One region of the Pseudocitrobacter sp. CD920760 genome, then DNA from elsewhere that is predicted to be linked to it. Evidence: predicted binding sites of a transcription regulator. Region 1 holds the regulator's gene; the other holds the start of a gene.

Region 1 (4,216 bases):
ACCGGTTTTACCTCGGCAACTGGAGCAACCTGAGCAGGCGCAACTTCAGCTTTGGCAACCGGAGCAGCAACAACAGGTTGTGATGCGGCGGAAAACTTCAGCATTCGCCGTAAAATGTCAGATGCGCTCTCGCCAATGTGCAGTGTGTGGGCGGCAATATAGCGATAGAGTTCGTCATCAACTTCGATCGTTTTCATCTTAATCCAGTGCAATTATTTTTTCTGAATACAAGTTGCTGGGATTATATGTTCAAAACCCAACAGCGGATAGCGTCATACCAGGATAGCGGCAAAAATGGGATAAAAATCGTATCTTGCCCCTGAACGTGAGAATGTCCAACATAATACCCTAACCCGACAGAGCGAAAAAAAGAACTTTGCTATGAAATTGAATACCCGAGCGCAATCTGCACAAAACCTGCACAATAATTCCCCCATTCTGCTCGTTCACGGCCTTTTCGGCAGCCTGGACAACCTTGGCGTACTGGCGCGCGACCTGGTGACCGACCACGATATCCTGCAAGTGGATATGCGTAATCACGGTCTTTCTCCGCGAGCGGATGAGATGAACTACCCGGCGATGGCCCAGGATCTGCTGGATACCCTCGACGCCCACAACATCGAGAAAGCCACGGTGATTGGTCACTCGATGGGCGGCAAAGCGGTGATGGCCCTGACCGCGCTAGCCCCGGAACGCATCGATAATCTGGTCGCTATTGATATCGCGCCGGTGGATTATCATGTGCGTCGCCACGATGAGATTTTTGCGGCGATTAACGCAGTCACCAACGCAGGTGTCTCCTCACGCCAGCAGGCCGCAACCGTGATGCGCGAATTTTTAGCCGAAGAAGGTGTGATTCAGTTTCTGCTGAAGTCGTTTGTTGACGGCGAGTGGCGCTTTAACGTACCGGTGCTGTGGGATCAGTACCCGCACATCGTCGGCTGGGAGACGATTCCGGCGTGGGATCATCCGGCACTGTTTATCCCCGGCGGAAATTCGCCTTATGTTACCGAAACTTACCGTAACGACCTGCTCTCGCAATTCCCACAGGCGCGTGCGCACGTCATTGCAGGCGCTGGCCACTGGGTGCATGCGGAAAAACCGGACGCGGTGCTGCGCGCCATCCGCCGATATTTAGCAGACTGATTAAAAACTCAACGACCGCGCGCCATTATGGCCGTGGTCGTTGGCGTGTCGGTTGCACTGATGTATGATTGCGCGCTGTCTGCACCGGGCGTTTCCCGGTAGCTTGTTTCCCCGAAGTCACTCTGAATCATGGCAAAAGAACAAACGGACCGAACGACAATTGATTTGTTCGCAAATGAGCGTCGGCCGGGAAGACCCAAAACCAATCCGCTTTCGCGTGACGAACAGCTGCGCATCAATAAGCGTAATCAATTAAAACGCGATAAAGTTCGCGGTTTGAAGCGCGTCGAGCTGAAACTCAATAACGATGCGGTAGATGCCCTGAACGAACTGGCAACCGCGCGCGATATGAGTCGCAGTGAGCTTATCGAAGAGATTCTGATGAGCCAGTTAGCCCTGCTTCGCGCGCAGGAAAAGCTCTGAAAATTTCATAAAATCCCGCTTTCATGTAGCAGAGTGTGCAGTCCGGTACGATTGCTGATTCCGCACCCTTCTCTGTTCTGCTATGATTGCCCTTATCTGTGGGCAATACGCCACCACCATATCATTAAGTTTCAAGAGGTTATTTAACTCATGGCAATCGTTGGCATTTTCTTTGGTAGCGACACCGGCAATACCGAAAATATTGCAAAAATGATTCAGAAACAGCTTGGTAAAGACGTTGCCGACGTGCATGACATTGCCAAGAGCAGCAAAGAAGACCTGGCTGCATTCGACATTCTGCTGCTGGGTATCCCTACCTGGTACTACGGTGAAGCCCAGTGCGACTGGGACGATTTCTTCCCGACGCTGGAAGAAGTTGATTTCAATGGCAAACTGGTTGCACTGTTCGGCTGCGGCGACCAGGAAGACTATGCGGAATACTTCTGTGATGCGCTGGGCACTATCCGCGACATCATCGAACCGCGCGGTGCGACCATCGTCGGCCACTGGCCAACAGCGGGTTACCACTTCGAAGCCTCTAAAGGCCTGGCCGATGACGACCACTTCGTAGGTCTGGCTATTGATGAAGATCGTCAGCCGGAACTGACCGCTGAACGTGTAGAAAAATGGGTAAAACAGATTTCTGAAGAGCTGCATCTGGAAGAGATCAAAAACGCCTGATTCTTGATGCGGCGTGACTTTTCAAATCACGCCGCATTAATAGGTAGAAGCAATCAAAATAATAGCTACAATTTTTTAACTTTTGAGCGTAAATCTGTACAATATCTTCTGAATTTAGCGAGTTTGCTGGTCAAGCCTCGTTTTCGAAATCTTTATTCGCCCAGGTCTTGCTGTTTTCATTTAGAAGGCGTCATTCTATAATGAGACGCATTACACTCGGTGCACTCTCTGTGATACTTCCGCGTTTGGAAGTCAATCGTTTAGCAACAGGACAGATTCCGCATGACTGACAACAATACCGCATTAAAGAAGGCTGGCCTGAAAGTCACACTTCCCCGGTTAAAGATCCTGGAAGTGCTTCAGGAACCAGACAATCACCATGTCAGCGCGGAAGACTTATACAAACGCCTGATCGACATGGGTGAAGAGATTGGTCTGGCGACCGTCTACCGCGTTCTGAACCAGTTTGATGACGCGGGCATTGTCACGCGCCATAATTTTGAAGGTGGCAAGTCCGTTTTCGAACTGACTCAACAACACCATCACGATCACCTGATCTGCCTCGACTGCGGCAAGGTTATCGAATTCAGCGATGATTCCATCGAAGCTCGTCAGCGTGAAATTGCCGCGAAACACGGTATCCGCTTAACCAACCACAGCCTGTACCTGTATGGTCACTGTGCTGAGGGCGACTGCCGCGAAGATGAACACGCGCACGATGGCGTAGAGAAGTAATTTCTTCGAGATTCTGAAAAGCCAACCTTCGGGTTGGCTTTTTTATTGCCTCTGTAAAGACAAAAAAAGCCGGAGACGCTTTAGGTCCCCGGCTCTGTGCAGGCCTTATTGTCTTACTTTGTCGTGTTATTACTGCGAATTTCCTGCCAGATTAACCCGCAATCTTTCTTCACGGCCTGATCGTTACCGGTTTTTCTCGCCAGAATGCACGCCTGATAATCGCTTACCCGCACGGTCTCCTGATTGGCAAACTGCTGGTGCGCCTTCTCCTGCTTCAGCACGTTCAGCACCTGCTGGCAGGCTTCGATTTTTTCCGGCGAGCCTTCTGCGGTGTTGATACAGGCGCTATAGGCATCTTTTAAACGCGTATCTTCTTTTGGTGCTTCAGACTGAGCGCAGCCCGCCAGCGCCGCGACCAGCGCAGCAATCATCACTGTTTTTTTCATGTTATTAGCCTTATACGACACGGCGGGCTCTGCGGCCCGCCTGAATACTTATCAGAAGATGGTGAACGGTGCGATAACCATAAATTTCACGTCACGTTCATCCTGGAAGATGTTGCCGTAACCACCGCTCCAGCTCGGGATATCCGAGTGGTTGTCGTACTGGGTGAAGTGCAGTTTTAACAGAGTACCTTTCGCGCGGCCTTCCTGTACGGTGTATGCCACATCGAAGCTGTAAGAAGACTCTTCGATAGTTTTGTTTTTGTCGTAGTACGCGTCCGGGTTGATCTGCCAGGTAGACGGTTTGGCATCCCAGGCGTAGACGTATGATGCACCTACAGCCCAGCCCGGCAGGTTCCAGTTCTTCAGGTCATACATCGCACCGAAGAACACCGCTTTTTCGCCGTTGGCGTTGAAGTCAGAACGGTTATCCCACCACACATCGAGGCGACCGTTAGAGGAGGCGTAGGTTGGCGTCATACGCTGCAGGAAGTAGCCCTGCTGGCCTTCAGCCTTAACCCAGGTCCCTTCCAGACGCAGGTCAACCTGCCCCACTTTGTAACCGAAGGTCAGCGCCTGCAACCACGCGGTGCCGTCATAAATATCGTTTACGGTGCGGTCATCCACTTTATCGCGGGTACCGTAGAACTGATAGCTGGTAGACAGCGGGCTACCGGCGATATCAAATTTGTAGCTGGCTTTGGCAAAGTACTGATCGACATAGCCTTCCGCCTGACCAAATGCCGCTTCCAGTACCAGGTCATTTTTGAAGTCATATTTCATACCGA
Region 2 (4,216 bases), 1.7 Mb from region 1:
GCATTGTTCTCGTCCAGCTTGTCGATAGCCCTGCCGCCGACATCAACCGATGATACTGCTCTTCATCAAACGGCATATGCCACGCAATTGCTGCCGCTTCATGTACGGAAACCTCGCTCAGCCGCGAAACCAGCTCCAGCGGTGCATCGCTCGACACCTGCCCCGGCGCGACCACGCGATACAACCAGCCCACTTTGCCACGGCTTTGCATCTGTGAAGACATATCGGCAATACCAAAATGGTAGTTCAGCTTGAAGCAGGGTGAACGCGGCTGGCTGATCTGAATCAACGCCTCGCCCCAGCGGAAAATATCGCCGATAAAGGCCTCTTTTTCCGTCAAACCGTGCGTTGAAATATTTTCGCCAAACGCAGGCGCATAGAAGAGATCGGCCTGATCGGGAAATTCGCGCATCCACTCTGCGTAATGTTCGCGAGGATAGTGGCACAGCGCGCGCTCCGGGCCACCGTGGATTTTTTTCTCTGCCTGCTCATCGCCCGCCAGCCCCAGTTCGGTCAGCGTCAGCTCGCCGTCTACCTGCACCTTAGCAATCGCACTTGGGCGGCTACCGTCGTAGTCGCGGATGGTGCCAATAAAAACCTCAACCGGATAATGCATCTCGTCACCCTGTTTCACGGAAATCACTGCCTAAAGGCTCGCTGGTTGCAGGGGGAAATTCAATCTTTTTTTGCTATTAAAAAACCGGCCATAAAGGCCGGTTTCTACGCGCAAAAGCTATTTCACGCGGTGACGTAAGTCCATCTGCACTCTTTCCGCTTTCGCATAGCGAGACCAGATGGAGGTAACAATCGGCACCAGAATCGAGGTCACAATTACCGACGTTGCGACCAGCGATGTGGCGGCTGGCGCCATCGGTTTAAATGCCGGTACCATCTCTGCAATCAACACTGGCGTGGCGACCGCGGCCCCAGCCGAACTGGACGCAGCAATTCCCGCTGTGCCGTCACCGCCGCCGATGAATTTATCCGCCAACATCAGTGGGATACCGGTGATGATAATCACTGCCACCCCGAGCAGAATGCCCAACAGCCCGGTTTGAGCAATCACACTCAAATCAATGGTATTCCCTAATGCGAAAGCGAAGAACGGAATCAGCGTCTGCACCGCTTTGGTAAAGAAATCGCGCAGCTCAGGGTCAAGATTACCGAGCGCAAAACCAATCAGGAACGGCAATACCGCGCCAACAAACACATGCGGTTCAAACGAGGCAATCCCCGCTGTACCGAGAATAATCATCGTCATCAGCGGGCCGGACTCCAGCGACATCAATACAAACGCGCCCGATTCCTCTTTGGTGCCGTACTGTTGCATGATAGACGCGTAAAGCCCGCCGTTGGTCATATCCATCGAGGCGACCAGAGCCAGCGTTGATAACCCAGCAAAGAATCCCACTTCAACGCCGTGGACAGGCAGCAAGCGAGAGGTCACCGCAGCGACAACCCAGGCGACCAGAATTTTGGTGATGACCAGCGTACCCGATTTACGCAGCACCGTACCGGTCGCGCTGAGTTTGATGGAGGCGCCCATACAGAAAAACCATACCGCCAGGATCGGTACCGTTCCGGTGATCATCCCGTTGGTGAACGAGCCAAAATATTTACCCGCGCCCGGAGAGAAAGTGTGGCAAAGCGCCCCTAAAAACAGTGGCACCAGCATCATGCCGCCAGGAATTTTTTCTATCGCACGTTTAATTTGCATCGTCATCATCCTCATCCAGGATCGCTAATTTTTTGCCTGGCGGGTTTTCCTGAAACGGCTGAAAAACTCGTCTTCGATGATGAGATGCTAGACATTCATCGTACGAATAAAAGTGACCCAACATACAAATTAAAACAATATTTCATTTTTTACGGGATCGCGTTTCTTAGATGAGTTCCTGATAAAAAAAGCCCCCGCAGGCTTACCCAACGGGGGCTTTCGTACCTCACCTTACGGCAAGGCTATGGATAAAAACTTATTTTTTAGCCGCGAAACGTGCAGCAGCTTCGTCCCAGTTCACCACGTTCCAGAACTCTTTGATGTAGTCCGGGCGGCGGTTCTGGAATTTCAGGTAGTAAGCGTGTTCCCAAACGTCCAGGCCCACAATCGGGAAGCCAGATGCGCCAGAGATAGCTTCACCCATCAGCGGGGAATCCTGGTTAGCGGTAGAAACAACAGCCAGTTTGTCGCCTTTCAGCACCAGCCATGCCCAACCGGAACCGAAACGGGTTGCAGCCGCTTTTTCGAATTCTTCTTTGAATTTGTCAACGGAACCGAAATCGCGCTCGATAGCCGCTTTCAGATCACCCTGCAGGGTGGTGCCTTTTTTCAGGCCTTTCCAGAACAGGCTGTGGTTAGCGTGGCCGCCGGCGTTGTTGCGCAGGAACGTTCTTTTTTCAGCCGGGATCTGGTCCAGTTTGGTGATCAGTTCTTCAGCAGACAGGGAAGCGAACTCCGGCAGGCTTTCCAGCGCGGTATTCGCGTTGTTCACGTAGGTCTGGTGGTGTTTAGTGTGATGGATTTCCATCGTCTGCTTATCGAAGTGCGGTTCCAGGGCATCGTATGCATAAGGCAGTGATGGCAGGGTATAGCTCATAATCTTCTCCATTATTGTCGGGCGGCAAAGTGTTAACGCCGCGTAAGCAGTTGGTTCATTATAGTTAATTAAATGATATTGAAAATGATTATCAATGCCGTAGTTTTTATAAGGTTATAACTTTTTGTTATGTGACTGATTTTACGGGGCTTACAGGTCATAAACGCGTTGCCTATCAATGAAAAAGGCACAACCGCCTCGCTTTTTACACAGAATGTAAAAGTGTGAAGCCACTCACTACGACTTTGCTCTGATGGTCATTTTTTGAATCTCAGTGGCAATTACCGGAAGGTTATTAAATCGCATACTTTTTAAGCTCAATGGGTTGGCAGGAAGCCTGAACCAACAACAACCCGTTGAGGAAACAATAATGAATAATGCGATTATGATGGGCATTTTTTGGCATTTGATAGGCGCAGCCAGTGCAGCCTGTTTCTATGCCCCCTTCAAGAAGGTCAAACACTGGTCCTGGGAGACGATGTGGTCCGTTGGCGGCACCGTATCGTGGCTTATTCTCCCCTGGACAATCAGTGCCCTGCTGTTACCCAATTTCTGGGCCTATTACGGCTCATTTAGCGCCTCAACCCTGATGCCGGTCTTTCTCTTCGGCGCGATGTGGGGCATCGGCAATATCAACTATGGCCTGACGATGCGCTATCTCGGCATGTCGATGGGCATCGGGATTGCGATTGGCATTACGCTGATTGTTGGCACGCTAATGACGCCGATTCTGAACGGTAACTTTGATGTGCTGATTAACACCAAAGGCGGCCGCATGACGCTGCTGGGCGTGCTGGTTGCGCTGATCGGCGTGGGCATCGTCACCCGCGCGGGCCAGTTGAAAGAGCGCAACATGGGCATTAAAGCGGAAGACTTCAACCTCAAGAAAGGGCTGGTGCTGGCAGTGATGTGCGGCATCTTCTCAGCGGGGATGTCATTCGCCATGAGTGCTGCAAAACCGATGCACGAAGCGGCGGCTGCGCTGGGCGTTGACCCGCTCTACGTCGCGCTGCCTAGCTACGTCGTTATCATGGGCGGCGGCGCGCTGATTAACCTCGGTTTCTGCTTCATTCGTCTGGCAAAAGTTAAAACCCTGTCGGTAAAAGCTGACTTCTCGCTGGCAAAACCGCTGATCATCACCAACGTATTGCTCTCCGCGTTGGGCGGCCTGATGTGGTATTTGCAGTTCTTCTTCTACGCCTGGGGCCACGCCAAAATTCCGGCGCAGTATGAATACATCAGCTGGATGTTGCACATGAGCTTCTACGTGCTGTGCGGCGGTCTGGTTGGGCTGGTACTGAAAGAGTGGACCAATGCAGGTCGCCGTCCGGTCGGCGTGCTGAGCGTCGGCTGCGTGGTGATTATCATCGCGGCGAATATTGTTGGGCTGGGTATGGCCAGCTAATCAGGCAACCACTCCGGTACGATGACGCCACTGACCTGGCGTCATCCCCACCTCGCGGTTAAACACCACCGAAAAGTAGTTACTGTCCTCAAAACCGCACTGCATCGCCACCTCTCCGATCATCAAATCTGTATGCTGCAACAAATACTGCGCGTGGCAGATGCGTAACTGACGCAGATAGTGATTCACGGTCATGCCTGTCTGTTGGCGAAACTGC

Evidence for each region. Region 1 encodes Fur, which represses iron uptake genes when iron is present. Its sites were predicted from a motif close to ATAATAATGAGAACNACTATCAA; they were not measured.
Region 2: a site for Fur is predicted at 2,667-2,689, ahead of sodA (superoxide dismutase [Mn]). Genes of this name have one in related genera too.

What each region holds. Positions count from the first base shown of each region.
Region 1 is NZ_CM173490.1:1,555,435-1,559,650, reverse strand. It holds gene seqA (replication initiation negative regulator SeqA) at 1-197, opposite strand, end outside; gene ybfF (esterase) at 382-1,146, shown strand; gene ybfE (LexA regulated protein) at 1,276-1,569, shown strand; gene fldA (flavodoxin FldA) at 1,720-2,250, shown strand; gene fur (ferric iron uptake transcriptional regulator) at 2,533-2,985, shown strand; gene chiQ (ChiQ/YbfN family lipoprotein) at 3,099-3,431, opposite strand; gene chiP (chitoporin ChiP) at 3,483-4,216, opposite strand, start outside.
Region 2 is NZ_CM173490.1:5,146,593-5,150,808, forward strand. It holds gene yiiM (6-hydroxyaminopurine reductase) at 1-616, opposite strand, end outside; gene kdgT (2-keto-3-deoxygluconate transporter) at 734-1,717, opposite strand; gene sodA (superoxide dismutase [Mn]) at 1,974-2,594, opposite strand; gene rhaT (L-rhamnose/proton symporter RhaT) at 2,965-3,999, shown strand; gene rhaR (HTH-type transcriptional activator RhaR) at 4,000-4,216, opposite strand, start outside.